DNA from 2 places in the Arthrobacter sp. DualSoilB13 genome. Region 2 is predicted to be linked to the other one. Evidence: predicted binding sites of a transcription regulator. Region 2 holds the regulator's gene; the other holds the start of a gene.
The links. Region 2 encodes HrcA, which represses chaperone genes, less so after heat shock. Its sites were predicted from a motif close to TTNGCACTCGNNNNNNNCGAGTGCNAA; they were not measured.
Positions count from the first base shown of each region.

Region 1 (21,880 bases), 650 kb from region 2:
GAACACCCTTGACCCCATGGACCTGAAGATCCTCCTGGAACTCATTAAGGATCCACGCATCCAGATCGCCGAGTTGAGCGAGGAACTGGGCATAGCGCGTAACACTGCTCAAAGCCGGGTCAAGCGCCTTCTCCGGTCCGGGGTGCTTCATGCAGCCGGGCGGGAAGTAGACCTCGAAAAGGTGGGGTACGACGTCGTCGCCTTTGTGACCATTGAAGTCACCCACCGGGAACTCGACGGCGTTATTGGCGCCTTGCGCCTGATCCCCCAAGTGTTGGAGGTCCACGAAATTTCCGGTCGCGGCGACCTGTGGTGCCGGGTGGTGGCAACGGACACCCACAACCTGCAGTCTGCATTGCGCTCGGTGCTTCGCACTAAGGGAGTCATCAGAACCGAAACGGTGCTTGCTCTGCACACCCACATCCCGTACCGCACGGAGCCATTGATCGGCAGGATGGCGGCAACGCCAACACGGCCCCGGCAAGAGGGCCGGAGCGCCGGCTCGGAGGGCTAAACGGACTAGGCTTTTAGGCATGGATTGGCTCTCACACATTTCCCAGATCAACTGGCTCGCCGTACTTCTGGCTTTCGTTTCATCCATGGTGATCGGCTTTGTCTGGTACATGCCGGCCGTTCTGGGCCGCAGGTGGATGCAGGCAATCGGTAAGACCGAAGACGACCTCAAGAACATCGAAGGCGGAGCGGGCATCTGGGTTCCCATGATGGTGGCAGCGGCCGTGACCAGCATTCTCCTGGCCGTCCTCATCAGCGCCCTGGATCTCAATACTTTTGTTGCCGGCGGTTTCTTCGCCCTCATCCTTGCCTTGGTATTCCGTGCCGGGGGCCACGTCATTCACAACGGGTTCGCTGGCCGCCCCACCGCAGTAACCGTCATTGATTCCGGCCACGACCTCCTGGCAATGACCATTGCGGGCGCCATCATCGGTGCCATGCAGTAGCGTTCAACCAGTGACCATTATCGACAACGCCGTATATGTAGACGGCGTGCGCACCGCCACCCCTCACAGCCTTGAACAGACGTTTGAGACGCTCTCCGAACATGGGGGCATGGCTTGGATTGGGCTGTACCGTCCCACCAAGGATGAGATGGCCGCCGTCGCTCACGAGTTCGGGCTTCACCACCTCGCCGTGGAAGACGCCGTCTCGGCGCACCAACGGCCCAAGCTGGAGCGCTACGACCACAACCTGTTCACCGTCCTACGGCCGGCCCGGTACCTGGACGAAACCGAGACGGTGGAATTCGGCGAGCTCCATGTCTTCACCGGACCAAACTTTGTGGTGACCATCCGCCATGCCGAAACCGGTGGCGTGGCTCGAGTGCGCAAACGGCTTGAGGAGCGCCCCGATCTCCTTCGCCATGGCCCCGAGGCTGTGCTGTACGCCCTCCTGGACCAAGTGGTGGATGATTACGCTCCCGTGGTCGCAGGCCTGGAAAACGACATCGACGAGATCGAAGACCAGCTCTTCAGCGGCGACAGCGCTGTTTCACGTCGTATCTATGAGCTGGCCCGTGAAGTGATCCAGTTCCAGCGTGCCATCCACCCTCTGCCGGACATGATGGTGCTACTGGAAAAGGGCTTCGAAAAGTACGGCGTTGACATCGAGCTCCAGCGCTCCCTCCGCGACGTGGAGGACCACGTCCAACGGGTGATCTCAAGGGCCAACTCGTTCAGGGACCTCCTCCAGAATGCGCTCACCCTAGATGGAACGCTAACGGCCAACCGCCAAAACGAGGCAAGCGCCGCCCAAAACGAGCAGGTCAAGAAGATCTCATCCTGGGCGGCCATCTTGTTTGCGCCGTCCTTCGTAGCCGGCGTCTACGGAATGAACTTCGACCATATGCCCGAACTCCACTGGGACTTCGGTTATCCCCTGGCGGTAGGGCTGATGTTTGGCGCAGCCCTCCTCATGTACGCCATCTTCAAACGCAAAGGTTGGCTGTGACGCCTTCCTTGGGACGTCCTCAAAGTCAACGCGACATTGCCAGGACTTTACTCGAGGGCATGGCACACGACGCCGGGCAGTCCGGTTTTGCCTTTGAACCCAGCCAGCGGCAAGCAGCTGAGCGGTTGGCGACCTTTGGCGCCCAGGTGACAGGCCGCCGTCGGGCGCTTCCCCGAAAGCCGCCACGAAGCCTCTACCTGCACGGCCCTGTGGGCCGCGGGAAAACCTGGCTGATGGACAGCTTCTACGGAAGGCTTGAGGCGCGGTAACGGCGTGTCCACTTCCACGACTTCTTCCGCAAGGTCCACAGCGGAACACATGGCTTGGAAGCTGGCAATGGAACAGCAATCCAACAGTCCGTGGACGCGCTGTTGGACGGTGTTGAGGTGCTGATCTTTGACGAGTTCCACGTCCACGACATCGGTGACGGCATGTTCATTTACCGACTCTTGCGGACCGCCGCGCAGCGTCGCGTCTCCCTCGTGGTGACATCCAACTACCCAGCCGATAGTGGTCAAGAACTCCGACCCGGACCTTCTATGGGTTGGTTTTGCGGAACTGTGCGGTGGCTTGACCTCGACGTCGGACTTTCTGGTCCTGGCCGAAACATTCAGGACGTGGGTCATCGACGACGTCCCTTCGCCAGCGGTAGGTGACGCTGCGTCCGCGCCGGCCTGGCAGCGCTTCAGCAACGTGGTGGATGTGCTCTACGACCAGGACATCACCCTCTTCCTGATCGGCAACGGCCCCCTCGACTGGGACATCGAGCCTAACGGCAACGCTCTACCCGTGGATCTCGCGCGCATCGCCAGCCGGTTATCCCCGCTGAGTCGATCCCATCCGGACCAGGCCTTGGAACGCGAAGAGGCCGCCGGAAGGTAAGGTTCCAACGGCCTCCTGTAGTAAATACCCCGAGGCTGGCAGCTAAATGACGCCGCCGGCCGCGGAGGGAGCACTGGCGTCGTGACCGCCGTCGCCAACGGTTTCGCGGGCTACATAATTCTCGATGTCGAAGAGGTTCTCGGCGCGCTCGGTGATGTTCAGCAGCGTGGTCATGGAGGCAACTTCCTCAACCTGCTCCTTCAGGAACCACAGCATGAACTGCTCACCCAAGGCATCGCCCTCTGAACGGGCAACACGGAACATCTCCTCGATGTTGCGGGTGACTTCCTTTTCCTGCTCCAAGGCGAGCGCAATGGGCTCCTTGGCGTTGGCGAAGTTATTGCGAACCGGGGCGATGCCCGGAATCTCCACGTGGACGTTGCGGTCCAGCATGTACTGGACCATCATCATGGCGTGGTTGCGCTCTTCCAGGGACTGGCGATAAAAGTGGCGGGCCAACTGTGGCAAGTCTTCGCCATCAAAATACACAGCCACGGCGATGTATTGCTGGGAGGCCGCAAACTCATTGGCAACCTGGGCGGACAACAGCTCATTGAAAGTCTTCTTAGCCATGGCTCGATCCTACAGCCGGGGCATGACACTTTTATTGGTGAGGTTGGCCACTACTCAAGGCAGCAGAAGGCTGATCCCAACACCGGCCGCAGCAGAGATAACGCTCGCCACCATGGATCCCAATCCATTGATGAGCGCCAAACCCACCCTTCCACTCTGTACCAGTCTGATGGTCTCCAGACTCGCCGTGCTGAAGGTCGTGTACCCGCCCAGGAAGCCCGTCCCCAGTATTAGCAACAGGGACTCCGGCGCCTGGCCCCGCATTACCAGTCCGGCAAGGAACCCGAGAGCAAACGAGCCCGTGACATTTATCAGGATGGTTCCCCAGGGAAGTGCAGTCCTGAGGCGCTGCCGGATCAATCCGTCCACCATAAACCTGACCGCTGCACCGACTCCGCCAGCAAGGGCGAGAAGTATCACCGTCACGGCACACGCCCGGTAACGCGACGGTGATGCCAGGCACCCAACCAGATGCCGGCAGTAGTGGCAGCGGCCCCGCCGAACAAGCTCGCTGCGAGGTACCCGGCAGCCTCCGGGGCCGCATCCGCTCTGAATAAGTGGATGGCATCCAAAGCCAGTGTGCTGTACGTCGTAAACGCGCCCAGGAACCCCGTACCCAAGGCGAGGCGCACAACCCGGCGGCTGCCGACGTCGGGCCCCCTGCGCGAGAGTCCTTCCAGCAGGGCCCCCAGGGCCAAGGCACCTGAGAGGTTGATGACCAAGGTAGGCAGCGGCCAGGCATCCGGCGCTGGGATCACCAGTCCAAGGCTGTACCGGGCGAGCGTTCCGAACACGCCGCCTGCCGCCACGATGCCGATGAAACCCCAGTGAAGGTGAACTGGCTTGCTTGCCTCAGTCCTCGTCATCGTCGTCCGGGACCCGGGGGTTCACGGGCACCACAAGGACCGGCACGTCCTGCCGATGAAACAGATGCCGGGCCACGGAACCAGCCGTCAGCTCCTTGATCGCGGCCGTCAGCTTATGCTCACGGGTGCCCACCACAATCATGGAGGCGCCGATGCTCCTGGCCTCGCGGGCCAAGGCGTGCGCTGGTTCCCCTGCAAGCGGGACAATGGACCACTCAACGTCTTGATCAGCCAAGAGTTGGGCAATGGTGGTCGCTAGTGATTCCGGGATCCCTTGGGCTCCATCAACGGTATCGGGGTCGATGGGCGCTGCCGGCCCTCCGGTGGTCCCATCGACTGGATACACCGTGACGTCGGCATACGCGCAAACAAGTGGCAGGCCCGCACGGGCGGCAAACCGTGCTGCCTGCTCCAGGACTGCGGGCTGCTGCCCGGGCATCACGCCTACCAGGACGGGTCCGGACATCTTGCCGGAGGCCTCGGGATGGGGTGTAGGGGTCTCAGTCACAGCGCAATTCTACGACGACGGAGTCGGCTCACAGATTGCCGCGGCCGGGCCACAGACCATAGAGCAGCGGAACCGCCGACGCGATCATCACCACGTTGCCAAGTATGAGGTCGTCAGCTCTCATCACGGATCCAGCCACCAGGAGGGCTGCAAAGATCACGGCAGCTACTGCTCGCCGCGCCAGGATAATAAGCCGGGACATTTGTCGTTCCAGACGGCGGTTGGATACTTGGAGTGTTCCGTCTTCGAACCGGGTAACCAGCCCATCCAGCCGTTTCGGCAATCGCAAGGCGACCGCCGCGGCCTCGAATGCCTGCCCTGCGACGTCAGTGACCAGGTTGCCTCGCTCATCCCGCAGCAGTTGCGCAGCGTATGGTTCCACCGAGTCCCACAAGTTGAACCGGGCATCCAGCGAACTACATACACCCGACGTCAGTGACATGGCGCGGATGATGAGCAGGAAATTCTCCGGCAGCTGAAACGGAAGCGACCTGATGACGCTGCCGAACTCCGTCCCAAAATCTCGGAAATCCCGCGGGTCCACTTCTCGAAGTTCGGCAAAGCCCATGCCGCCAAAGCGTGCGAAGAGCTGCGTCATGGCCCGCTCCAGCTCGGCCGTGTCAGCCGAAGGCATCAGAACGCCAACATCGCTGATGGCAGCCACGAGCCCCCTTCCATCCCGCGAAGCAGCCGCAATCAGGAGCTTGCGCAATCCGCTTCTGGTCTTCGCAGGAACCTCCCCCATCATGCCGAAGTCGATGAACGTCAGCTTCCATGGATGTTCCACTGACCCGGAATCGGGTGTGACAAAGATGTTGCCGGGGTGTGGATCGGCGTGAAAGAAGCCCTTGGTGAACAATTGGTCAAACATCACTGACGCGAAAACGGGGGCAACCTCCGCCGGGTCAATCCCCGCCATACGAAGCGACTCTGCGTCCGTGATCTTGATGGCTGTGACGTCTTCCAGGGTGAGCACCCGGCGTGTAGTCCGTTCCCAAACCACCCCCGGCACGGTCACCCTGCCATCGGCGGCGAAATCAGCTGCAAAGCGCTCTGAATTTGCGGCCTCATTAAGGTAATCGATCTCCTCAAGGCTGGTCTGCGCAAACTCCTTGATCAGAGCAGGAACATCGGCGCGGTTTGAGACGAGGCGGATGCGGCTAAGCCAGCCTCCCACCCGTCGCAGAGCGGCAAGATCGACGTCCACGATCTTGTCGATGCCCGGCCTTTGTACCTTGAAAACCACGCTGCTTAGGCCAGTATCCTCGGCATTGCCCGCGAGCAGCTTCGCCCGGTGCGCCTGCCCCAAGGATGCCGCGGCTATGGGCGACTCCTCTATCGAAGCGAACACTGATTCCAAGGGCGCCCCCAGCTCCGCCTCGGCAAGGGCCCTGATGGCGGGGAAGGGAACCGGCGGCACTTCGTCCTGAAGGCCCTCCAGTTCAGCCGTAATCTCAGGCGGTAGAACATCCAGCCGGGAGGACATGAACTGGCCTACCTTGATCATTAGCCCACCAAGCTCCACGGCGAGGCCATGGAATCGCCGGGCAAAGCGTTGCATCCTCCGCGAACGGCTGCGTTCAGTCAGTTTTCGCAGGCCCACACGAGGAAGGAACAGCTCAAACCACCAGGTCACCAGCAAATGCCATGCAGCAAACCTGAGGATTCGACGATAGCGGGCACGGGCTTCCCCGGCCATGGGATCTGTCCGGTCGCGTCGAAGCGACGTCACTCCCTTCAGTCCCGGGCGAGGATCGAATACAGCCGACGACGAGCCTCTTCCAGCACCGTCACGGCCTCTTGCACCTGTTTGGGGGTTCCTGTCCGCCCTACTTGCGCAGCAGCCTGGGCAAGCTCCACCCCCGCTTTGGGCAATGCCGCGAAACCTGAGGTGCTGCCTGTGGATTCCCAAGGCGCTGCCGTTTCGGCGCTTGCGACATCTTCGCGGCCCGCCTCAGTGAGGGAGTATATTTTGCGGCCATTGGATTCCTCAGTGCTGACGAAACCCTCATCTGCCAGCAGTTGCAAGGTGGGGTACACCGAGCCGGCGCTTGGCTTCCAGCTTCCGCCACTGCGCTCTTCGATTTCACGGATGATCTGATAACCGTGCATGGGTCGTTCAGCGAGGAGGGCCAGAATGGCTGTCCTCAACTCACCCCGTCCAGCACGGGTTCCGGAGCGCTTTTCAAACCGCGACCTGAACTCCTCCACGGCCTGCCACATGCCGTCAAGGTTGTTACCCATAAATCCGCTTGCAGGGAATGAATTGTGCATCAAGCTCACCTCGGTTGGTCGTGAACGATACTGAACGATACTTAACGATATACATGCTGGATGCGCGAAACAATGGCTGCCTGGCAGGCTAACGCACCCTTCGTGTTCGTCATCCTTAGTTGATGATTTCGCCGCGTTCGTCCGCAACGATCGCCGCCAGTCGTACCCGCCACTCCTGCAGCGCCTCAGGAGTTAGGCGAGTCCACCCGTCAACTTCACCGATAACTTTGAGGGGGGCGCTGCTGCGATAAGACCGGGTGGGGTTGCCAGGAAATTTCTTGTCCGTCACATTCGGGTCGTCCTCGAAAGCTCCGGTTGGCTCAACGGCATAGACGCGCGGTTCGCCATCGCCGGCAGCGAGCTCGGCAGCCAGCCCCGCGCCATCCCGAAGAGCTGTGAAGTAGATGTGATTCATCACGACTTCAGGACGATAGTTGGATCTGAAGCCGGGACTCAGGAGATCGCCCGTCGTGAGGTCGGCCTTCGTCCCGTGATAAAAGGGACCCTCGTCAAGCGGTTGATTCATCAGCGGTTGACTCACACCTACAGCCTACTTCCAGGGGCAAAAGGATCGGAGTTCCAGTCTGGACCCGTGCGGGAGTCTTGAGGTTTTCCTGAGGAAGTGTTGCGGGTATGCAGGATTTGTTCTTGATCCGGGCCCGGCACAGTAGTTCTTGTCAGCCAGAGAGGCTGGAAACGAACGGCCGGCCGGTCTCACGGTGGCCTCCCGAAAGGAAACTGATTCCCATGGCCATCAGCCTCAAGACCACCTCCGGCAAGATCCTCGCTTCCGTCGCACTGGTCGGCACCGCAGCCGCCGTCGCCGGCATGGGCACCTACGGCGCGTTCACCTCTTCGACCTCCGCCTCCCAAGCCGTCACCGCAGGAACGGTCACCATCGCCCTGGGCGCACCCGGCCCCGCGAACACCCTCAACGTCCCGGTCGCTGGACTGCTGCCCGGCGACAAGGTCGAAAAACTCGTCACCCTGGCCAACACCGGCAACTCGGACCTGAACAACGTCACCCTCACCACCAACGCCGGCACCACCGCATCCCTGCTCACCACGGACGTGACCAACGGCCTGCAGCTGACCATCGAAAACTGCTCCGTGGCCTGGACCGGCGCCGCAGCCCCGTACAACTGCACCGGGACCAAGACCACCGTCCTGGCCTCCGGCCCGGTCATCGCAGCGAACAAGGTCCTGAACAACCTCACCTCGCTGACCTCGGCCAAGACCGACAACCTCAAAGTCACCACCGCGTTCCCCACCACCGCGAACAACGACTTCCAAGGCGCCACCTCCACCATCGCCTTCGCCTTCACCGGCACCCAACGCACCGAAACCACCAAGTAAAGCCAGAGGGAGCCAAAGGCTCCCACCCAAGGCCCCGGGGGCCGGCCCGTTTGCCCTTCAGGCCGGTCCCCGGTCCATATCCTGAGCAAGTCTTGAGGGCATTGCACACCAACCCTTGAGCCTGTCCAGAGACACTAAAAGCACAACGAACACCTGAAGGGAACGCCAGGCATGAGCGCACTGAGCACCATCTCCACCCCCGCCGTCCACGGCCGGCGTTCAGCCGCAAAGTCCGTAACCGCCGCCGAGACCGCCGCTGTGAAGCAGCCCGCAGCGGCCCCTACAACTGCTGCCAGCGCCGCTGGCACTTCGGGCCGGTTCCGTCGGATTGCCGGCAATGTGGTCAAGGGCATCGGCGTGGGCATGCTGATCCTAGGCGCGTTGGTGTTCCTGTTCCTGGCGATCGGGCCACGGATCCTGGGCTACCAAACCTCCACCATGCTCACCGGTTCCATGGCCCCGCTGATCAACCCGGGCGACGTCGTGGTCACCGTCCCCACACCCACCACCGACGTCAAAGTAGGCGACATCATCACCTACCACATCCCCGTCGAAGACCAGCGCGTGGAAACCCACCGCATCACCGAGATCACCACCACCGCCGACGGCGGTATCGCAGTCCAGACCAAAGGCGACGCCAACAACGGCATCGACCCCTGGATCGCCACCCTCCAAGGCAAAACCGTGGACAAGCACGTAGCCACCATCCCCTACGTTGGCAACGCCATCCGGGCCCTACGTGAACCCATCGTCATGAACACCCTCATGTACGGCGCACCCGCCATCCTCGTCATCGGAATGCTGGCCTCCATCTGGACCAAAAACCCGGACAACACAGCCCCGCAAGCCACAGTAGGAGCCGGGGATGAAAGCGCCGCGTAGCGCTGCCGCCGGCGACTGGGACTTGAGCCGAATCCAGTCACTCGCCGACGAGCTTGGAAACCCGAGGCCGGCATTGCGGTTCTTGGCAAAGTACCTTTCAATGCTCCCTCAACGGGTGGAAAGGATCGTTCATGCTGTGGATGAGGGCGACGCATCAGAGACCACAACGGCACTCCTCAGCCTGAAGATCAGTTCAGCCATGGTGGGCGCCTTGGAAACAGAGCACCAGTGCCGGGCGATGGAATCAATGATCCGTGAAAATCATTTCGACGACGCCGCCCAAGCACTCCCGGCGCTGAGGCAAACAACGGACCGCTGCCTTGCATCACGGTCCAACCTCATTCGCGCAGCGCATGTTTCGCTCAGCCGGCATGGTGGATACTTCCGCACTTGAACGATTGAGTGCAATAAAATCTGTGGAGCTAAGGAGATTCGAACTCCTGACCTCTTCGATGCGAACGAAGCGCTCTACCAACTGAGCTATAGCCCCTGGACCGAGAGCCTCAACTGCCCGGCCAGTGTCCCTAGGCTACAAACTTTCCCTGCGCTTTTCCAACCACCACACGAACGTCTCCTGGCCTTGCACCTGTGGTCGCTTCCAGGACTTAGGCGCGGCGACGCTGCAGGACATCGTCCAAGTTGCTCAGGGCGCTGTGGTTCTTAGCAGTGGCCACTACAGCAACTGCTGCCTCGGCCTGCTCAACGTTCTGCTTCAGCACAGGCTTGCCAACGGGCTTTGGTGCCTCGGGCAGGTCCAAGGGCTCTGGAGCTGGTCGCGGTGCTTTCGCAGCGGCCACGTACGTTGGCTTGGGGACCTCCACCGGCTGCCAGCTGGCGCCTTTGGAGTCGTTGGCAACTTGAGCGGATTTATCGCCTGCGGCAACTGCCACAGCAAGCGCTGCCTCGCGCAATTCCTTGGCTGACAATCGAGGAGCTTCACGGCTAGAGGCTTCGGCGTCAAAAACCGTGGTTTCCTTCGCTGCGACAAGCGGCTCCTTGGGCAAGTACCGGGCAGGCGTGGGGATGGGTGAGGCCTGAGCCGCACGGCGAGCCCGCCGTTCACGAAGGTCCCGCAAGGCGAGCTTACGCAAGGTAACGACAGCCAGCACAGCGCCAATGAGGGAAACCAGCGGCAACCACACAGAACCGATGCCGAGAATTCTGAGAACCCCTGACACCGCGGCCGTAACTAACAGGGCCAGGCCTGCCAAGGCGAGCGTGAGCCGGGCGTAACGGATCGTGAACGGCGTAGGGGGCGCCTTCCGGAGCGAGGACTCCGCCGCTGGGGAGTCCTGGGGCGACGCCGGTGCTTTGCTGTGCATGGTCTCCATCGGTTTCTCCTGCTGAGGTGCCAAAGTCAGTACCACCCCTGCCTGCGTTTCGTCTGGTTCGTCATCAAGAGCCTCTGCTGGAACAGTGGCCGTTTGGACTTGTTGGCGCCTGTTCCGCAAAACATAGGGCGCCACCCAGACCATCCACAGCGCGACAGTGACCACGAGTATCACTGAGCTGCTGAGAGGGAAGTCCACATTCAAAACCGTAGAAGCAAATCGCCGGGTGCGGCGGCATTGCGGCCGGTGTGTCGTGGGCGAGTCCGCAAATGACTGGAGATATGAGCGAAAAGGCCGATGACCTGCCCGTTTATCCTCTCAGCCACCTGCGCAGGAGTCCTTCCGGCACCTCCTCGGCCGTCAACGCAAAAGAGCGGTGATCAGCCCATTCGCCGTTGATGTGCAGGTAGCGTTCCCGGTAACCTTCATCGCGGAATCCGAGCTTCTCCACAACCCTCAAACTCGGAGAGTTCTCTGGACGGATGTTGATTTCCATACGGTGCAAGCCGAGCACCCGGAAGCAGTGGTCAGTTGCCATCGCAACCGCTGTGGGCGCAATGCCACGCCCGGCGCGGTCCTTATCCACCCAATAGCCGAGGGTGGCCATCATGGCCGATCCCCACACGATGGATGAGACCGTCAACTGGCCGACGATTTGCGGCTCGCGAAAACCGGCCGTTCTCTCAACTATGAGAAACGGCAAAGCGGTTGACTGACGGGCCTGCTCATTCAAGGACCCCACCATTTGACGGTAGCTGGGCAGGCGCCCACCCGGAGCCGGGTTGGACGCCTCCCACGGCGCCAGCCACTCGCTGTTCCGCGAACGGACTTCGGACCATTCCCGCTTGTCGCGGTATCGGATGGGCCGGAGCAGCAGGTCTCCGCTTTCCAGCGTTACCGGCCAGATCGCAGAGCCATACATCATTTGTCTATTTGGGAAGTGTGGCGGTGAAGTTGGGCAGCCACTCGCGAAGCTCAGGACCGAGGTCTTCGCGTTCGCAGGCAAGCTCGATGCAGGCCTTGAGGTAGCTGAGCTTGTCGCCGGTGTCGTAACGACGGCCACGGAACACAACGCCGTAGACGCCGTAACCTTCACCTTCGCCGGCAGCAAGCACCTCAAGGGCATCGGTCAACTGGATTTCTCCGCCGCGACCGGGAGCCGTCTTCTCCAAGACGTCGAACACGGCCGGGTGCAGCACGTAACGTCCAATCACGGCAAGGTTGGAGGGCGCCTCTTCCGGAGAAGGCTTTTCGACGAGTTGCTTGATGCGCACGTAGCCATCTTCACCGTTGTCCTCAACATCGGCGCAACCATAGGCGCTGATCTTGGAAGGCTCTACCTCGATGAGTGCAACAACGGAACCACCGGTCTTCTGCTGAACAGCAATCATTTCGCTCAGCAGGTCTTCACGGGCATCGATCAGGTCATCGCCGAGCAGAACGGCGAAGGGCTCGTAGCCAACGTGCTGCTTTGCACGAAGGACAGCATGACCGAGGCCGTTAGGGTCGCCCTGGCGGACGTAGTGGATATCACCGAGGTTGGTGGCGGACTGAATGGCTTCAAGCTTGGCGGTGTCGCCCTTTTCAGCAAGCGTGGCCTCAAGAGCCGGCACACGGTCAAAGTGGTCTTCGAGTGCCCGCTTGCTGCGCCCTGTAATCATCAGGACGTCATGCAGGCCCACCTTGACCGCTTCTTCGACGACATACTGGATGGCAGGCTTGTCCACCACGGGCAGCATTTCCTTTGGCATCGCCTTGGTGGCGGGCAGGAAGCGGGTGCCAAGGCCTGCTGCGGGAATGACGGCCTTGCGGACAGCGTTGTTTTCTAGAGTCACCGGACTAATGTAACGGACGGAACACACCAACGGCTAAACCCCTCGCCGCGTCGTTAGCACATTTGGTTTTCCGCAGTGGATAACCTCTGCAGCTCAACCGGCGCGCGACAACCACCCGAACGGACAGAGATGGCATCGAAGGAAGACATTCGCAGCAGTCGGCGGCTGCACAGGCGGGCCCTCAGTCCTGAACACCTGGCTCGCGCTGGAGAGTCCCTTGCACAGCATGGCACGGCCTGGGCGGCCAAGGTCTCCCCCGGCGCTTCCTCGACCTTTGCCGTGTACCTGGGCGTCGCTTTCGAGCCGCCCACCATCCCTTTGATCACAGCCCTGCACAAGGCCGGGCACCGGGTGCTACTGCCCGTCTGCGAGCCGGGGCGGCTTTTGAGCTGGGTGTATTGGACACCTGACACTGCATTTGTCCGGTCCACCTTTGCGCCGATAGACGAGCCGGAGGGTGAGCGGCTGGAGAGCTCGGTAGTTGCCGGTACCGCGGGGATCTTCATGCCCGCGACGGCGGTGGACCGGGACGGCAACCGGATCGGCCAGGGAGGCGGCTATTACGACAGGCTCCTCCAGGGCCTGGATGCTTCCGGCGGCAGGCCGCCCACCATCGCCGTAGTGTTCGACGACGATTTGTTACCTTCGGGGTCCATTCCCGCCGAGGCCTTTGATCGCCCCGTGCGTCAAGTGCTGACACCGTCCGGAGTGGTTGAACTCGGCGACGACGCCGAGCAGCGCTGATGGTGGCCGGCTTATCAAGTGAGGCCGGAACTACCGCGGGTACGCCCTGCGGCGACCGATGATAGAATTAGCACTCAGGCCCTGTGACTGCTAAGGCGGACTATCTCCACCGACGCTGCCCAGGACCTGAACTTTGTCCTAAAGGAGGAACTCAGTGCCCACATACGCATACGCTTGCAAAGACTGTGACCATGCCTTCGACATCGTCCAGTCCTTCTCTGACAGCTCCTTGACGGAGTGCCCCGAATGCAAAGGCGCCCTGCGGAAGAAGTTCAACAGCGTAGGCGTCGTTTTCAAGGGCTCCGGGTTTTACCGGACTGATTCCCGGGATGCCAAGGGCAGCACTGTTTCAGCGGCGCCTGCTGCTTCTACACCCGCGCCTTCAGCAGCACCGGCAACTGCAGCGGCAACCAACTAACTGGTTTTCCACATAGGGCACCCGGGCGCTGTTTGCGGCCCGGGAAGCTGGCTACCGTGGCGGCATGCCACATATGTCACGCAGCGCCCTCCTCGCCCGTGCTGAACGCTCATCGCGAGCCGCCGGTACTTGGCCGCCCATCAGCCCTTCGCGCTCCCTGCAACCGCATTCCCGCTCCCGGACCAGTTCACGGTTCAACCGCGGTCGTCCAGGAGGGCGCTCAGGTCAGCGCGGACGCCGGACGGGATTTGGTTCCTGGATTGCACGTAACCGCCGCTTGGCAGTAGCGCTGCTGTTATGCGTGGCTGCCGGCATCGCAGTCCAGGAACTCACCCCTGCGTCTGAGCAACAGGTGAGCGTCCTCGTGGCAGCCCGGGACCTTCCAACGGGGACCCACCTCACCGCAGCGGACTTCACCACTGTTGAGGTACCACCCAATCTCGCGAGCAGCGGAGCTTTGGACAGCGTCGGCGCCCTTGTTGGCCGCCAACTTGCGTCCCCTCTAAGTAAGGGACAGATCCCTTCGGAGACGAGTCTACTGGGACCCGGCCTTCTGACAGGCGCACCCGTGGGATCGGCAGCTGTCCCCCTCCGGATGGCCGATCCTTCGTCCATCCAGCTACTCTCCCCCGGTCAGCTGGTATCAGTGGTCCTCACGGCAGCGGGGTCCTATGACGAATCACGGCAAAGCCAAGTCCTCGCAGGACCTGTACCCGTACTCTGGACGTCAGCCCAGGGCGGCAAGCCCGGTGAATGGCTGGGTACAGGTGACACCGACGGTCTGGTAGTGGTGGCGGCTGATCCTCAACAAGCAGAAAAGCTTGCCGGCGCATCAACGCAAGGCAAGCTTTTCTTTGTTTTGGTTAGCCCCTAGCGGGCTTCTCAATGATCATTGTCCGCTCAGCCCCAGTGCGGGGGTTTCTGTTCCTTGAGCCACTGCTCATGGTCGTAGTTGGAGTCATCGCCCCACCGCCGGGGATCATCCTCAGCGGCCTTGGTGGGCAGAATCCCGCTCGGGCCGGTCTTGGCTGCCGGGGACTTCGGTTCCCCGGCCGCTTCCGTAGGACCAACGGTGTTCTCGCCGGTTTCCTCAGTAGCGCGGTCCTCGCCGCCTGTTTCCTGATCCATCAGTGGTGCTTCTTTCGAATTCTCAGCTTCTTGAACGTCGTGTTGAGGTTCTTCACCCTCAGCATGCTCAACGGAATCTCCGGCCAACAAAGGCTGGTCAGTTACCGAGGTCAATTCTTCCCCAGGGGCGTGAAGGAAACCACTGTGGGTAGAGGCAGACTGTGCAAGGTGATTCTCAAGGCCCAAGTAGGAGCCTATCCTGTCCGCGCAGGACGAAGGATCGGTGAAGACCTCGATCGTCCAGAGCGACATATAGCGCCATCCCATGCGCTCCAACAGTTGCGGCCGCAGGCGGCTCCGTTCACGGACGCTCATCCGCCGGTAGCGTTCAGTACCATCGGATTCGATGGCAACGGGGGTGGGGATTTCAGCACCCTCCCGGCCAATGGTGTGGACGGGGTCCGCAGCCGCCGCTATATCCAGCACGCCGTCGTAGAGATGCCATACCCTGGCTCCGCGGGCGCGCAAACGGTCGCCCAGATCGGCCACCAACGGATCTTCACCTAAAGCCTGCTCACTGGCGACAGCGCGGGAGGCGGGCGTTCCGAGGTTGCTGTTGCCGGAGAGCTCCCGGTCCAGGAGTTCGTAGAAGTCCACAGCACCATGGGCCAGGCGATCAAGGTCGAGATCCTCGGGCCGGAAGCACGTCAGGACGTGCATGGAGCGCCGGGCACGTGTCATTGCCAGGGCGAAACGGTTACGCCCGCCCTCGGCGGACAACGGACCGAAGGAATGGAGCGCACGGCCATGCGGTGTGCGGCCATAGCCCAGTGAGAAGATCACATGGTCGCGTACAAGGCCCTGTGCGCGCTCAAGGTCCACCACACGGAAAGACTCGGGGCCGGCTCCGAAGAAGCTGGACAGCAGGGGGTGGTTGGGCAATTGCAGCCTGATGGCTTCGCCAATCCTGGCAGCATGGCGCAGGCTCGCCGTCACCACGGCGAGTGATGTACGGGGCCGGAGCCTTGCGTGTTCGAACACAAGATCCACAACGCGGTTGACCTCCGCGGTGACGGACTCAACGCCCTCATGGTCCGCCCCGGGCAGCCCGGTGCCGTCCGGTATGTACTCTACGTGGATCGAACGGTCCAAGCCGGTGACCGAGTTGCCGTCGGGCAAACGACGCAGGCCACCGTCGTAGTAGTTTTTGCTCAACTGGAGGATCAGGTCCTCGTCCACCGCACGGTAGACCCAGTTCAGCTGCCAGGTGGGAAGGACCCTGGCCAATGCCTTGAAGGCACTGTCCACATTCTCGTGGCTGGCTACCCCGGCCACAGGCGGCTCCACGGCGACGCTGAACGTGCGCGCATGGGCAATTTTCGCGTCACCGAAGGCAACTACCTGACGTGCCCGGGCGATGGCCGGGAGAACAGCCTGCAATGAAGTGGATTCGGCGTCGATGATCACCACGGCATCGAATTTTTGCTCGGCCGGGAGCACCCCGGTGAGCAAGTAAGGACTGACGGACCATACCGGCACCAGCAGGGGTACCAGGTCAGGGGCCTGGGCGCTCAGGGCGGGCAGCGTCACCCGGCCATCCTTCAACAGGGCGCGGAGTAGCTCCGCCTGCCTGGGATGTTCAAGGAGACTCTGACGCCATTTCTGGGCCAGCTGCCAACGGAGGCGAGCGGCGCCACTGGCAATGTGGGCTTGGTCCGCAAGGCGGTATTCAGCTTCGAGGCGGCGCAGTGAATCGCCGTCGGACATGGCGAGGTAATCATCACCGCTGATCATCGCCTCCAGCGCGGACTGCCACCAAGCCAGATCCAGTTCGGCGGCTACAGAAGACGCCGGGACTTCCCGGGCAGCAAGATCCGCCAGCAGTTCACCGAGCCCGTGCTCGCGCATTTCCTCGATAAGGAGTGTCCGCTCAGGAAGCGTCTCCAACGTGGCTGTGTCTGCAACGAGCCGCTCCAACCGTTCCATGAGTGGGGCATACCGCGTCCCGTGCAGGGCTCCGCCATCGGAGGTGTGCTTGAGCGCATCACCCAGGCGGCCCAGCTCGCCATCGAGTTCCCGGTAGAGTGCACCGAGATCGGCAAGGCCGGAGGGAACAGCCGGGTGCCGCTGGGTTGTTGCATACCCTGCCCACAGAGCACGCTGCTCCTGGACCAGCACCAAGGAGCTGTGAAGGTCCGCAATGTGAACACCGGGCCGCACGTATTCCTTAGCCACCCGACGCAGGCGGGAGCGCTGCATGGAGGGCATCTCAAGGTTGCGCTCACGGCGCCATGCAGAGGTGGCAGTGGCGGAGATGAGATCGTGCACCGGCCGGTCAAAGATATCCGGGGTGAACTTATCCAGGCTCTCGCGTACGGCAATGAGCAGTTCAAGCTGAGCGCCCCATTCGGTGAAAGTTTCACCCAGGCGGATCTCGGCGTGATCGGAAAGCTGCTTCATGCGATCCCGCAGGACCGGGAGTTTCTCCTCGGCCGAGCGGGCAAGCTGCTGTGCTTCCTCGGTCTCCTTGCGGGTCACCAAACGAGCGCCATACCAGGGGCTCGAAGTGGAGGACCGGCTGAAGCTGCCAAGCTCGGCAGCCCGATGCAATCGGCCAGCGAGCTCTTCACGGTCCTTGATATTGTCCAGGACGCTTCGCTTCAAGCGCACCGTAGTGGAGGGTGCAGGGTGAATTGAGGTCAATTCGGCAAGTGACTGCATTGCCTGGTACGGCGAGCAACCCCACCGCTCACGGACGTTATGCAGGGAGGCTACGTGGTCCATCAGCGCATGACGGTGGCTGGTAAGTGTCTGGTGAAGGTTGCCCAGCTGTGGCTCAAGCGCTTTCTCATTGCGCATGATGGCTCTGACCAGCTGGCCCTTGAGTTGCTGAGGAGTGGTTCCATTACCGGGCCGGAAGAGCATCGACTCCAGGCCCAGGGATTCAAGGTGGCCGGAAAGTCCTGCAAGGCTGGTCTGCCTGTCCCCCACCACCAGAACGGACTTGCCTTCGCTGACCAACGCACCTATTGCGTTGATTGCTGTTTGCGTTTGGCCGCTTCCTGGCGGGGTGCTGACAACAAGTGAGTCCCCGGCACGAACGGCATCAACTACATACTGCTGATCCGTATCAGCATCGAGCAGGAGAAGCTCATCGGCCGGATCCCGAAGGTCCAGGCTTGGGAACCGGCCTGCCTTGATCGGCTCTGGTTCAATGTCTCCGCCGTTGGCGGCAGTCGAGAGTGTTGCAACCGTGGGGTTGTTCATGTTGATCCATGGATCATCCAGGTTGCCGGAGAGATCAGCCAGCGTAGTGACCAGCAGGTTAAACTCCACCTCTGCGCCATGAATCGGCTGAATCAGCGTGGATAACCGATCCAGGACAGGCTGGGGATCAAGCCGGGCAGTGTTGTAGGCCATGCGCGCTACAGCGTTAACATCAAAGACGATGCCATGAACTGTCTTCAGATGGCGCACAAGGGCAGGGTTCATTCGCGCCTGCTCGGTGAGCTGAAGCTCAAAGTCGTCCTCGCCCGGCCTGACCGTGAGGACAATGGAAGTAAGCATCACGGGGGCAGAAACGCGTTGGGGCTTACCGCCAACGGCAGAGGTCCACACGACGGTCCCGGCGGACAAGTACCCGGCCTCGATGCCGCGGTCGTTGCTGAGCTCGAAGATCTTGGACCGGATGTTGCGGGCCGCCCTGGCTGCTACCAGGTACTGTTGACGATCCCTGATGAGCGTGGAAAGCCGTGTTCGTCGGCCTGCAAGCAACTGCGCCAGCCCGGACGGGTGGGCGTTGCTGAGATCGATGGCGCCTTCAGGCGTCTTGACGAAGCGCAGCATGGTGTCGGCCCCGGTGACGGGTTTGAGACCAGACAGCCATTTGCGGAGCTCTTCGGAGCCCTCTTCCTGGCCTTGACCTACTGACACGACTTCTGCCTTCTTTTCTGTACTAGCTTTAGACGCCTTGGACCATACCGGCATACTTTCGAGGGTAGCGGGAATCCGCGGACAGCTCGCTCCGCAACGCTGTTCCACTGCGAAATTCGCCGTCATTTCACAGCCGAGGGCAAAGAGTGGGGCAAAGAAGCATCCCGGCTTCAAACAAAGTGGCCGGCCTCCCAGAGGAAGCCGGCCACTCAATGTGCTATTCCCACTCGATGGTTCCCGGTGGCTTGCTGGTGACGTCCAGCACCACGCGGTTGACTCCATCCACCTCGTTGGTAATTCTGTTGGAGATCCGGGCAAGCAGGTCATACGGCAACCGTGACCAGTCTGCCGTCATGGCGTCCTCGGAAGACACCGGACGCAACACAATCGGGTGACCGTAGGTGCGGCCATCGCCCTGGACACCAACGCTGCGAACATCAGCCAGGAGAACTACCGGCATCTGCCAGACGTCGTTATCCAAGCCTGCGGCCGTGAGTTCCGCACGTGCAATGGCATCAGCCTTACGCAGCAGATCCAGGCGCTCCTTGGTCACTTCACCCACAATGCGGATTCCCAAGCCGGGGCCCGGGAACGGCTGGCGGCCGACGATCTCCTGCGGCAGGCCAAGCTGTGCACCCACAGCGCGGACTTCGTCCTTGAACAGGGCACGCAGCGGCTCAACGAGCTCGAACTGAAGATCTTCGGGGAGTCCGCCCACGTTGTGGTGGCTCTTGATGTTTGCAGCACCCTCGCCGCCGCCTGATTCCACGACGTCCGGGTAAAGCGTTCCTTGGACGAGGAACTTGATCTTTTCACCCTCGGCAGCGGCCTGGGCAATGATGGCCCGTTCCGCTTCTTCGAAGGCACGAATGAACTCGCGGCCAATGATCTTGCGCTTGGTCTCAGGATCGCTGACGCCTGCCAATGCCGACTGGAAGCGTTCCTGCTCGTTGGCAACGTAAAGGTTGACGCCGGTGGCGGCCACGAAGTCGCGTTCAACCTGCTCGGCTTCGCCTTCACGCAGAAGGCCATGGTCAACGAAGACACACGTCAGCTGGTCACCAACAGCGCGCTGGACCAGAGCAGCGGCTACGGCGGAATCGACGCCGCCGGAAAGGCCACAGATAACCTTGGAGTCCCCGATCTGCTGGCGGATCCGGTCCACCTGCTCTTCGAGGATGTTGCCCGTTGTCCAGTTGGGGCTCAAGCCCGCGCCCTTGAACAGGAAGTTTTCCAGGACGTGCTGTCCAAGAACGGAGTGCTTCACTTCCGGGTGCCACTGCACACCGTAGAGGCGCTTCTCATCATTGGCGAAGGCAGCCACCGGAGCTCCGGCCGTAGTTGCCAGCACCTCGAAGCCCTCCGGAGCCTCATGAACGGAGTCTCCGTGGCTCATCCATGTGTTCTGGGAGGACGGGACGCCGTCGAGGATGGAGCGTGCATCACCCACAAGAAGGGCTTCGGTAGCTCCGTATTCCCGCAAACCAGTCTGGGCCACCTTGCCGCCCAAGGCATTTGCCATGGCCTGGAATCCGTAGCAGATGCCGAATACCGGAACGCCGGCCTCGAAGAGGTCGGCACCCACGAAGGGCGCGCCCTCCGCGTAAACACTGGAGGGCCCTCCGGAGAGAATGATGGCTGCCGGGTTCTTGGCCAGAAGCTGCTCGGTGGTGAAGGTATGCGGAACAATTTCCGAATACACATTCGCTTCGCGGACGCGGCGGGCAATCAGCTGCGCGTACTGGGCACCGTAGTCAACAACCAGCACCGGCTTCTGGGAAGTTTGGGGTGCGGTGGGAGTAGTCACCAGACAAGACTACTTTGCCGAGCCGTCCCGGTGCACGTTGGCAGAGGCGTCAGAGGACCAAAACGGCCCCGCCGTTAGGCATCTCACACCGGGACGCCGTGAGGTGCTAGTAGCGCTTGGACGCCTGCGGATTGGCTGCGAGTTCCGCTTCAACCTGCGCGTGGAATTTCTTCTCCACGATGAAGGACAGCAAGGGGATGACTCCACCAAGTGCCAAAAGGATCATTTTGGAGAACGGCCAGCGCATGAGCGACCACAAGCGGAAGTTGGAGACCAGGTAAACCACGTACATCCAACCGTGCACAATCAGAATCGAGGTGGAGATGTTGAATCCGCCAATGACGCCCTTGGGTTCGGATTCAGCGAAACCGAAGCCAAACGGCTGGCCCGTCACTGCGTTCGTGCCGCCCGCGAAGAGCGAGACGCCAAAGCCGTAACGGGCAATCAATTCAGCGCACAGCAAGAGAAGCATGGCACCCGTGAGGTACGCCATGACCTTGTAGAACTTCAACGCCGAACGAATTTGCGCTTCCGTACCGCCGAAGCGCCGCTTCCTGGGCTTGGGTCCGGACTGTTCGGGCTGGATAGCCGGTTTTGGCTCAATCATTGCTGCACCTTTTGTTCTGGCTCTGGGTTTGTAGGTTCTGTAGTTGCCTCGGGGTGGCCTGCCTGGTCCAAGTCGTCATCGGCGAATTCGTCGTCGAATTCGTCCTCTTCCAAGTCCCGCCGGTAGTCGTCCTTCACCAGGCGCCACCAGATGAAGATCGAGAACCCGGCAAAGACAACCCATTCCACCGCATAGAAGAGGTTCAGCCAGTTGACCTGCTCTGCAGGAGGCTGGGGAGGAATGTTCAGTGCCTTAACGTCATCTCCGAGGGGAATTTGCGCGCCTCCAGCCACCTCCGTGGTAGCTGCGATAAAGCCCTGGTAGCTGGAAACTTCCCATTTATTGATGAGTTCCGCCGTTGAGACTGCGGACGCGCGGTCCGGGCCGGCGTCGACGTTTGGAAGCGGCGCTTCGGACGGGATGAGGCGGCCCGTCACGGTGATGGTTCCCGACGGCGGCGGGCCGGCTTGGGCGGCATCCGCCACCCACCCGCGGGCTACCGGAATCCACGTCTTGGGTGAGGCACCAGCGCCCTTGAGCGTGGGGGCGTCATTGACGGCAAAGGCGGAGACGATCCAGAAGCCCTTTTGGTTGTTGTAGAGGCGGCCTTCAACCAGGACCTGCTTGCTGGGATCGTAGGCACCCGTGGCCGTGACCATCTGGTCCGAAACCGAGCCGGGAAAGAACTGGCCCGGTTGGAGGACGTCCACCAGGGGTTTCACTTCTTCGATGCTGGACGGTGCCGGGGGCTCATGCTGGGCGGACCGGCTGAGCTGCCATTGGCTGAGCAGCACAAACACCCCGGACAACAGAAGCGCAAAGATCAGTCCT
Region 1 covers NZ_AP035865.1:2,905,355-2,927,234, forward strand. Annotated here, with positions in the region: gene ACZ5J0_RS13340 (Lrp/AsnC family transcriptional regulator) at 1-514, shown strand, start outside; gene ACZ5J0_RS13345 (DUF1761 domain-containing protein) at 534-959, shown strand; gene corA (magnesium/cobalt transporter CorA) at 970-1,965, shown strand; partial or broken gene zapE (AFG1/ZapE family ATPase) at 2,025-2,414, shown strand; gene zapE (AFG1/ZapE family ATPase) at 2,476-2,847, shown strand; gene ACZ5J0_RS13365 (ferritin) at 2,890-3,420, opposite strand; gene crcB (fluoride efflux transporter CrcB) at 3,475-3,846, opposite strand; gene ACZ5J0_RS13375 (fluoride efflux transporter FluC) at 3,843-4,286, opposite strand; gene ACZ5J0_RS13380 (universal stress protein) at 4,273-4,794, opposite strand; gene ACZ5J0_RS13385 (ABC1 kinase family protein) at 4,823-6,526, opposite strand; gene ACZ5J0_RS13390 (PadR family transcriptional regulator) at 6,532-7,068, opposite strand; gene arr (NAD(+)--rifampin ADP-ribosyltransferase) at 7,184-7,594, opposite strand; gene ACZ5J0_RS13400 (TasA family protein) at 7,816-8,424, shown strand; gene ACZ5J0_RS13405 (signal peptidase I) at 8,596-9,306, shown strand; gene ACZ5J0_RS13410 (Hpt domain-containing protein) at 9,290-9,700, shown strand; tRNA gene ACZ5J0_RS13415 (tRNA-Ala) at 9,724-9,796, opposite strand; gene ACZ5J0_RS13420 (hypothetical protein) at 9,912-10,802, opposite strand; gene ACZ5J0_RS13425 (GNAT family N-acetyltransferase) at 10,948-11,559, opposite strand; gene galU (UTP--glucose-1-phosphate uridylyltransferase GalU) at 11,567-12,472, opposite strand; gene ACZ5J0_RS13435 (5-formyltetrahydrofolate cyclo-ligase) at 12,602-13,216, shown strand; gene ACZ5J0_RS13440 (FmdB family zinc ribbon protein) at 13,371-13,634, shown strand; gene cpaB (Flp pilus assembly protein CpaB) at 13,699-14,508, shown strand; gene ACZ5J0_RS13450 (AAA family ATPase) at 14,535-18,689, opposite strand; gene guaA (glutamine-hydrolyzing GMP synthase) at 18,853-20,442, opposite strand; gene ACZ5J0_RS13460 (DUF3817 domain-containing protein) at 20,549-21,049, opposite strand; gene ACZ5J0_RS13465 (SURF1 family protein) at 21,046-21,880, opposite strand, start outside.
Region 1: the regulator HrcA is predicted to act here: its motif matches at 13,284-13,310, upstream of ACZ5J0_RS13440 (FmdB family zinc ribbon protein).

Region 2 (9,452 bases):
AGATGCAGAATTCCGTGGGTGGTCAGGAGCAGCATCTCATCCTGCGTCGCGTGGCCTGCGTTTGCTGCCTGCACCTCTGCCACCTGCGGGCAGATGGCGATGTCACCCAGCATGCCTTGTGGCGTGGGCTTGTCCGGGGTGCCCGGCGTCAATTCGTCCATGGGTACGGACAAAACGTCCGTAGCCCCGGGCTCGTCCATCAGTTCGATGTGCAGTTTCTCCATGGCCGGTTCATCGACAAGGAGGATGGACAGTTCTGCCTGGGGATGGATGTACAAACGCTCGAAGATGAAGCGGGACAACGTCACCAGTTGGGCCTCGTCCACCGCTACACCGGACTCGTTGTTTACTTCAATGCTCATTGACGTTCTCCACGTTTGTAGTGCGCTCCGGGTTTATATTGTGTGCTCGCGACGTCGCTGCTATGTGCGTCATCCCATGCGCTGTAGGCGGAAACGATGTCGGCAACCAAACGGTGCCGCACGACGTCAGCGGCTTCCAGGATCGAGAAATTGACGTCGTCGATTCCCTTCAGGATTTCCCTGACGATTCGCAGGCCGGACGTCGATCCGGACGGCAGGTCGATCTGCGTGACATCACCGGTAACCACCATTTTTGAACCGAAACCCAGACGTGTAAGGAACATCTTCATCTGCTCCGGTGTGGTGTTTTGGGCTTCGTCCAGGATGATGAAGGCGTCGTTCAGCGTGCGTCCGCGCATATAGGCCAACGGGGCTACCTCGATGGTTCCTGCAGCCATCAGGCGGGGAATGGACTCGGGATCCATCATGTCGTGCAAGGCGTCATATAGTGGGCGAAGATAGGGGTCAATCTTGTCGCTCAGCGTGCCGGGGAGGAAGCCCAGCCGTTCCCCCGCTTCCACGGCTGGCCGGGTCAGGATGATCCGGCTGACTTCCTTCGTTTGCAAGGCTTGCACCGCTTTGGCCATTGCAAGATAGGTCTTGCCGGTACCTGCCGGGCCGATTCCAAAGATGACGGTGTTCTCATCAATGGCGTCAACGTAATTCTTCTGATTCAGCGTCTTGGGCCGGATAGTCTTACCGCGGCTTGAGAGGATGTTATGGGTCAGCACATCGGCAGGATTCTGCACGGACTGGGCCCTCAGAAGGGACACGAGCTGCTGAAGGATGTCCGGAGTCACCACGGTCCCCTTCGCCACGAGCCCACGGACTTCCTCCAACAGACGCATAACGCGTGGAATGACGGTGGAAGGGCCTGTCATGGAGAGCTCGTTGCCACGGACATGGAAACTGACGTCCTGGAACTGTTCCTCGATGTACCGCAAGGCTTCGTCGTGGCTGCCCAACGAGTGAACCATCTGGTCGGAGTTGTCGAACGTGACAACTTCCGTGCGCGTACCCGGTAGTGTGTGCGGGAACTCGGTGGGCGGCTGGTTGCCGTTTCCGGTCCTAAGCCGCCCGTTCAAAGATTCACTCATAGTGTTGGCCTTAGGCCTTTTCTCCTCCGGTTGGTCGTGTTACCTGCCATCGATTCGGCATTCGTGGCCGCTGTATGGGGCACGTCCGGATGCCGGAATGTCTTCAATCCTACGCCAGCCCGGCCTGCGATGAACCGAAACCACCGGCATCATCCGGCGCCTACCGTCATGGCGTACATTTTGTCTCAACTCGGCATCAAGCGGGTATCAATCATGTTTCAGTTGGCGCTGATCCGCGCAATCCCGGCCGACCGCCGTCGACGATGTGCCAAGCTGGCATAGCGGGTGGCATCCAAGCATCCTGCGGCCCGGCTCCGTTGGCTGGGAATCGGCGGCTGGGGCCGCCATGAGACACAAGGTTAGGCAGGACACCCATTTCGGAGCCAGGAAGCATTGGAGATGGCGCGCGCAGACGGACAAAATCCGTTATCGCTGTGCCGGCGATGCTTGCTGTCCTGTTGCTCACTGGTTGCATAGCCAACGGCGGCGATTCCCAAACCGGCACGAGTTCGCCATCCGTCAGCGTTAACGACGCGCCAGCCAGCCAGGCACCGCTGGAAACTACGCAGGCTTCCACGAAGATCCCGGTTTACTGGATTGGACGCAGCAAGGAACAGGTTTATCTCTACCGTGAGTTCAGGGATATCTCCAGCGACGGAAACCCCGTGACCACCGCACTCCGGATCATGATGTCCGAAAAACCCCTGGACCACGACTTCTTCACCCCCTGGCAGGCCCCCGAAAGCCTGGCCACCTCCATCTCCGGCAAGAACGTCATCACCGTTGATATTTCGCGGGATGCCTTCAACTCAAACCTCGACGCCGGAATGGCGCAGCGCGCTGTCCAGCAATTGGTCTACACGGCGACGGCGGCAGCCTCGTCCTCGGGGCTCATCAACTCCGGCCAGCAGATCCAGGTTGTCATCCTGGTTGACGGACACACGGACTACATGGCGTTTGGGCAGGTAAAGCTCGGCCAACCCATGGAACGGAACGCATCCTTGGTGGCACCTCTGTGGATCATCGATCCGCAAGAGGAAACAACTCTGCCTGCCGGTGTAGTCAAGTTCAATGGCCGCAGCACCGACAGTTCAAAGCCGGTCAGCTGGCAGATTCTGCAGGAGAATGGCAAGGGCGAAAAGAGCAGCCTGCTCACCGGGAGAACGCAAGCAACCGGTGCGCCTGGTCAATACGGAGCCTTCACCTTCAGTGCCACACTGAAGGCCGGCAAATATGAGCTGCGGGTTTCACAAGTGGATGAGGCCGGCGCAACCATCGAAACGAGCACCGACACCCGCCTGTTCAACGTCGGTTAGCTGCGGGTTCGACGAGCTGCGGGGCGGCTACCAGCGGCCCAGGACGTCACTTGCAAGAACGACGGCGGCGGGTCCCGCCGTCGAGGACCTCAACACGTGGTGACCCAGAAGTGCCGTGACGGCACCGGCGTCACTGAGCCGCGTTACCTCTCTTGGTGAGATGCCACCCTCCGGTCCGACAATCAAGAGAACCTCGCGAGGGGTCCCATCATCTCCAGTCCGGACCGCAACCGACTCTTCAAGGACGGTCCGCAGGGGGTTCTTGGCGTCTTCATGCAGGATGATGGCCACATCAGCGGCCGCGACGGCCTTCGCCAAAGCGGCAGTGTCCATCATGGACCGTACCTCAGGAATCCAAGCACGCCGCGCCTGCTTGGCTGCCGCCGTGACCACGGACTGCCACTTCGCGTGCGCCTTGGCGGCCCGTTCGCCTTTCCAACGCACGATCGCCCGCTCGGACTGCCACGGAATGACGGCGTCTATTCCGAGTTCCGTGGCAGTCTCGATGGCGAGTTCGTCCCGATCGCCCTTGGCAAGTGCCTGAACCAGCACCAGCCGGACCGCCGGCTGGTCCTCGAGGACTACCTCGGATGCCTTCACTGTGAGGGTGCTGGAACCGGCGTCAACCACGGCGCCAGTCAACCGCATGCCCGAACCGTCGGCTATGTCCACGGGCTCACCCACGGCCAGTCGCTTGACGGTGACGGCATGGCGCGCCTCAGCACCTTCCAACACAAATGTGGACCCGGGGATCAGCTGGTTAAGGCTTCCCGCCGGTGTAAAGAAAACCGGATTGCTCACCGCTACAGGTTACCGAGCTTGTCCCGAAGCTTCGCGAACATTCCGCCGCTTGCCACCAGCTTTCCCTCGGTAAACTGCTCGCCGCGCAGCTTGGCGAGCTGCTGCAGGAGTTCCTCCTGGGCGGGGTCGAGCTTGGTCGGGGTCTCCACGTGCAAGTGCACCTTGAGGTCGCCGCGTCCGTAACCCCGGAGGTGCGTAACACCCAAGCCGCGCAGGGTAATGACTTCGCCGGATTGGGTACCGGCCTTGACGTCGATGTCCTGCGCGCCGTCGAAGGTGTCCAGCTGCAGTTCGGTGCCAAGTGCCGCAGCGGTCATGGGCACACTTAGTGTTGCGTGGAGGTCGTCGCCTTCACGCATGAACATGGAGTCGTTGTTGACCCGGATCTCCACATAGAGATCGCCAGCGGGGCCTCCAGCGGGGCCCGCTTCACCCTGCCCGGACAGCTGGATGCGTGTACCAGTGGCGACACCGGCCGGAACCTTGATGGTGAGGGAACGACGACTGCGGATGCGGCCCTGTCCATTGCACTCGTTGCAGGGGTCCTTAATGACTGTGCCGAAGCCTTCACACGAACCGCAAGGGGCGGCAGTCATGACCTGGCCCAGGATGGAACGGACTGCCCGTTGGACCTGGCCGCTGCCACCGCAGATGTCGCAGCGTTCCGGGTGGGTGCCCGGGCGGCAGCAACTGCCATCGCACGTGGGGCAGATCACGGCGGTATCCACTTCAAGCTTCTTGTTGACGCCGAAGACGGCGTCCTTCAAATCGATGCGGACGCTGATGAGCGCGTCCTGGCCCCGCCGGACCCGGGAGGCCGGTCCGCCCTGACCGCCGCCACCAAAGAAGGTGTCGAAGATGTCCTGGAAGGCAAAACCCTGGCCGGCGTAGCCGCCACCGAAACCGTTGTCAGTGCCGTTTTCATTGCCCGTGGCATCATAGACCCGGCGCTTTTGGGGATCGGACAACACCTCGTAGGCGTGGGTCACGGCCTTGAACTGTTCCGCGACATCTTCACCGGGGTTTACGTCGGGGTGCAGTTTCCGCGCCAACTTGCGGTACGCCTTTTTGATCTCTTCCCCGGTGGCTTCCGGCGAGACTCCCAAAACGTCATAGTGGCTGCTCAAAGTCGGTATCTCTTCCTTGTTGTACTACGGATGTTTCCTCGGACCGGTGTTTAGCCGCCGAGAATGCGGGAAAGGTAACGGGCCACGGCTCGTACTGCTGCCATGGTGGTGGGATAGTCCATGCGTGTGGGACCGAGAATCCCCACCTTGGCACCGGAGCCATAGCCCGTAGCTACGACGGAGGCCTCCGCCAAGCCATCGTAGGGATTCTCGCGTCCAATGCTCACGGTAACGCCGCGGGGATCATCCCCCATGTCAGATAACAACCGGAGCATGACAACTTGTTCCTCGAGTGCCTCCAGCACAGGGCCTATGCTCAGGGGGAAGTCAACGTTGGAGCGGGCCAGGTTTGCCGTTCCAGCCATCAGGATGCGCTCTTCGCGGCTGGTGTCGCTCAACGATTGAAGCCCCTGGGCCAACGTCTGCGCCAGACTGCGCAGTTCCGGCGGACACAGCGCAACGACAGAAGGAAGCACTTGAGGCAAAAGCGCCAGCTGTGTGCCGGCAATGTTGCCCAGGAACCGGGACCTCAGGAGCATCAGGGCCTCATTGCTCACATCGGACCCAGCGTCGATGACCTTCTGCCCCACGCTGCCGGTGTCCGCAATTAGGACCACGAGGACCTGTTGAGGGGCCAAGAGGACGAATTCCACGTGGCGAACAAGCGCGCGGTTCGAATGCGGGTACTGCACAACGGCCACCTGGTTGGTCAGCTGTGACAGAAGCCTTACGGTGCGCTCCAAGATGTCGTCGACATCATCGGGGCCCTCGAGCAAAGAATGGATGGCCCTGCGCTCGGCCGCTGAGAGCGGTTTGACCTGCGAAATGCGGTCAACGAAAAGGCGATAGCCCTTGTCAGTGGGGATTCGACCGGCACTGGTGTGAGGCGCCGCAATCAGGCCTTCCTCTTCCAAAACCGCCATGTCATTCCTGATGGTAGCGCTGGAAACGCCAAGATGATGCCGCTCCACGAGGGCCTTGGACCCGACAGGTTCCCTGGAATGCACGTAATCCTCAACGATGGCACGCAGCACTTCGAGCTTGCGCGGCTCACTCAATGCTCCACCTCCTGACGACTGCCATGGTTCTTCCGACCGGTCAACGCGGGATCCCGCTCAGACCTCCACACTTAGCACTCAACATGCCCAAGTGCTAACAAGTCTAGTATGAGCCACCCCGTTGTTAGCATTGAAACCTGCCGCGGGCGGCTTCGGCCCGCACCGTAAACCAGCACAAAGGTAGGAATCCCTTGGCTTTGAAAAATTGGGGCCCGCAGGATCTGTCCGCTCCGGCCAAACAGAAGCTGCCGGAAGTAGCCGTGCAGCGGGGAATGGTCCTCGAGGACGTGCAGTCGGGCTGGGTGGGTGAAGTAACCCGCGTTGAGAAGTCGGGCGGAATGCACGTGGTCTCCTTGGAAGACCGGCGTGGAAAGACCAAATCGTTCCAGCTGGGCTTTGGCTTCCTGCTCGAAGGTCAGGCTATCCGCTTGATGCCTCCCGCCCCCCGCACCGCTGCATCCGGGGTTCCGTCCGGCCGGACGGCCTCGGGTTCCGTCAGGGTCCAGGGGCAACGGGCACAGGTAGCCAAGGCCAGCCGCATTTGGGTGGAAGGAAAGCACGACGCCGAACTGGTGGAGAAGGTCTGGGGTGATGATCTCCGGGTGGAAGGCATCGTGGTGGAGCCATTGCACGGCGTTGATGACCTGAAGTCCGCCATCGCCGACTTCAATCCCGGCTCAGGCCGCCGGCTTGGAATCCTCGTGGACCACCTTGTGCCCGGGTCCAAAGAGTCCCGAATTGCCGCCGAGGCCATGACGGTCCCGGGGGCTGCGGGAAACGTCCTCATTGTTGGACACCCCTACGTGGATGTCTGGCAGGCGATCAGGCCCAAGGTCCTGGGCATTGAGGCCTGGCCCGCCGTACCCCGCGGGATCGATTGGAAGACCGGAATCCTCAGCGCGTTCGACTGGCCCCATGAGACCCCTGAGGACATAGGCTTGGGCTGGCAACGCCTTCTGGGCGCAGTCCGCACCTATGCCGACCTTGAGCCATCGCTCTTGGGACGGGTGGAAGAAGTCATCGATTTTTTGACGGTTCCTTGAGGTGGAGTCCTTCAGGTATCAGCAACTACCGTGTCAACGGGGCGTTGGTCCCGGCAAGTGCGTCGGTGCCGGTATTCTGGGACAGCAACACCGCAGCATCTTTAAAGCAAAGGGAAGACAACGTGGCAGATAACGCTCCTGAAGAACCGGGCAGCGCCGCAGGCCGGCCCCAGTACCATGGCGCGCCTGCCAACGCACTCCCGTTGACAGCCAGCGAGGACAGGCAATGGGCTACTCTGGCCCACTTTGGCGGCATCCTGGGATGCCTGCCGTCCCTTCTGATTTACCTGATTTTCCGGGATCGTGGACCGTTCACCGCACAGGAATCCAAAGAAGCGCTGAACTTCACGCTGCCTCCCACCATCGCAGCAGTTCTGGCCAACATTTTGGTCCTTCTTCCTGTGGTCGGCAACATCTTCGCCGTCATCGCCACCGCGATCTGGGTTGCCCTGACGTGTTTCTCCGTCTCGGCGGGCATCAGGGTAAACCACGGGCAGCCTCACCGTTACAAGGTCAACCTGCGCTGGATTAAGTAGCTCACCTCCGCTCGTCCAGGACTGCTTGCTCCGACGGGCATGAGCCCGCGGGTCAGTCGGGCAGGATCCTTCGAACTACGGCGTCAGCCAGGAGACGACCCTTCAGCGTAAGGACCAAACGGCCCTTGAACGCCTGAACAGGGTCCACCAATTCGTCGGCAATAAGCCCGGCCATCGCGTGCCGTCCGATCGCGTCCAAGGCATCTACGGACAACCCTGTGCCGAGCCGTGCCTCCAGCATAATGCGTTCGACTTCCCGGGTATCGGCATCGAGGGTTTCCCGCCCGGCAGCCGGAGAGCTAGCGCTCCCGAGCCTCGAGGCGTACGCCGTGGGGTGCTTGACGTTCCACCACCGGACACCCCCCACGTGGGAGTGGGCGCCTGGACCGATACCCCACCAGTCATCTCCCCGCCAGTAGGCAAGATTGTGCCGGCAAGCCTGGTCCGGCGTCCGCGACCAGTTGCTGACCTCGTACCAGTGCAAGCCCGCTTCGGAGATCATTTTGTCGGCAAGCTCGTATTTGGAGGCGTGGTCGTCGTCATCAATCCCGGGCACCTCGCCCCGGCGTATCTGGGCGGCCAGCTTAGTGCCATCCTCAACGATCAGAGCGTAGGCACTGATGTGGTCCGGCTGGTACGACAAAGCGGTTTCGAGTGACAGCTGCCAGTCACCCATGGACTCTCCAGGGGTGCCGTAGATAAGGTCCAGGCTCACGGAGAGGCCGGCTTCCCGCGCCCACTGCACAACAAGAGGCACCCGGCTCGGTGTGTGGGTGCGGTCCAGGACCTTGAGCACGTGGGGTACGGCTGACTGCATGCCGAAGGAGACCCTGGTGAAACCTGCGTCGGCCAGAAGCTTCAGGGATTCAGGAGTTACTGAATCCGGGTTGGCTTCGGTAGTTACCTCGGCGCCGGGTTCCAGCCCCCAATGGCCGATGGCGGCCCTAAGGATCCGGGCCAGGTCCTCTGCCGGGAGAAGGGTGGGCGTGCCACCCCCAAAGAAAACAGTACTGAGGGGACGACGGGGTAACCCCGAGGCGTCCAGTGCCAGAGAGGCGAAGTCCAGTTCAGAGACCGCCGTAGCGGCGTACGCGTCCTGGGAGGCGCCGCCACCGAGTTCGGTGGCAGTGTAAGTGTTGAAATCACAGTAGCCACAGCGCACGGCGCAGAACGGTATGTGGACATAGAGCCCGAACTTGCGGTGCTCGACGCCGGCCAACACCTGCGGAGGCAAGATGCCATCCGCAGGTGCCGGGTCGCCCAAAGGGAGGACGCTGGGCATTTACTTCTTGGCCTTGTCCTTGGACTCATCGGTGGTCAGGGCTGCGATGAATGCCTCCTGGGGCACCTCCACGCGACCGACCATCTTCATGCGCTTCTTGCCCTCTTTCTGCTTCTCGAGCAGCTTGCGCTTACGGGTGATGTCACCGCCGTAGCACTTGGCAAGAACATCCTTACGGATCGCTCGGATGCTCTCGCGGGCAATGATGCGGGATCCGATGGCGGCCTGGATGGGCACTTCGAATTGCTGCCTGGGAATCAGCTCACGGAGCTTGCCGGTCATCATCACGCCGTAGGCGTAGGCCTTATCGCGGTGGGTGATGGCGCTGAAGGCATCAACTTGTTCACCCTGCAGCAGGATGTCGACCTTGACCAGATCCGCCACCTGCTCGCCGTCAGCCTTCCAGTCCAGTGAGGCGTAACCGCGCGTCTTGGACTTCAGGAGGTCGAAGAAGTCGAAGACGATCTCCGCCAGCGGGATCCAGTAGCGGAGTTCGACGCGGTCCTCGGACAAATAGTCCATGCCTCGCATCTGGCCACGGCGGCTTTGGCATAGTTCCATGATGGAACCGACAAACTCGTTAGGTGCGAGGATGGTGGCGGACACCATGGGCTCCCGGACCTCGGAGATCTTACCGGTGGGGTATTCGCTCGGGTTGGTGACATGGATGACCTTCTTGTCCTCGAGCGTTACCTCATACTCCACGTTGGGTGCAGTGGAGATAAGGTCCAGGTTGTACTCGCGTTCGAGTCGATCACGCGTGATTTCGAGGTGCAGAAGGCCCAGGAATCCAACGCGGAAGCCGAAGCCCAGTGCAGCGGACGTCTCAG
Region 2 covers NZ_AP035865.1:2,260,975-2,270,426, forward strand. Annotated here, with positions in the region: gene ybeY (rRNA maturation RNase YbeY) at 1-362, opposite strand, end outside; gene ACZ5J0_RS10330 (PhoH family protein) at 359-1,459, opposite strand; gene ACZ5J0_RS10335 (GerMN domain-containing protein) at 1,903-2,775, shown strand; gene ACZ5J0_RS10340 (16S rRNA (uracil(1498)-N(3))-methyltransferase) at 2,803-3,576, opposite strand; gene dnaJ (molecular chaperone DnaJ) at 3,579-4,703, opposite strand; gene hrcA (heat-inducible transcriptional repressor HrcA) at 4,754-5,761, opposite strand; gene ACZ5J0_RS10355 (DUF3097 domain-containing protein) at 5,953-6,804, shown strand; gene ACZ5J0_RS10360 (DUF4870 domain-containing protein) at 6,927-7,340, shown strand; gene hemW (radical SAM family heme chaperone HemW) at 7,393-8,622, opposite strand; gene lepA (translation elongation factor 4) at 8,623-9,452, opposite strand, start outside.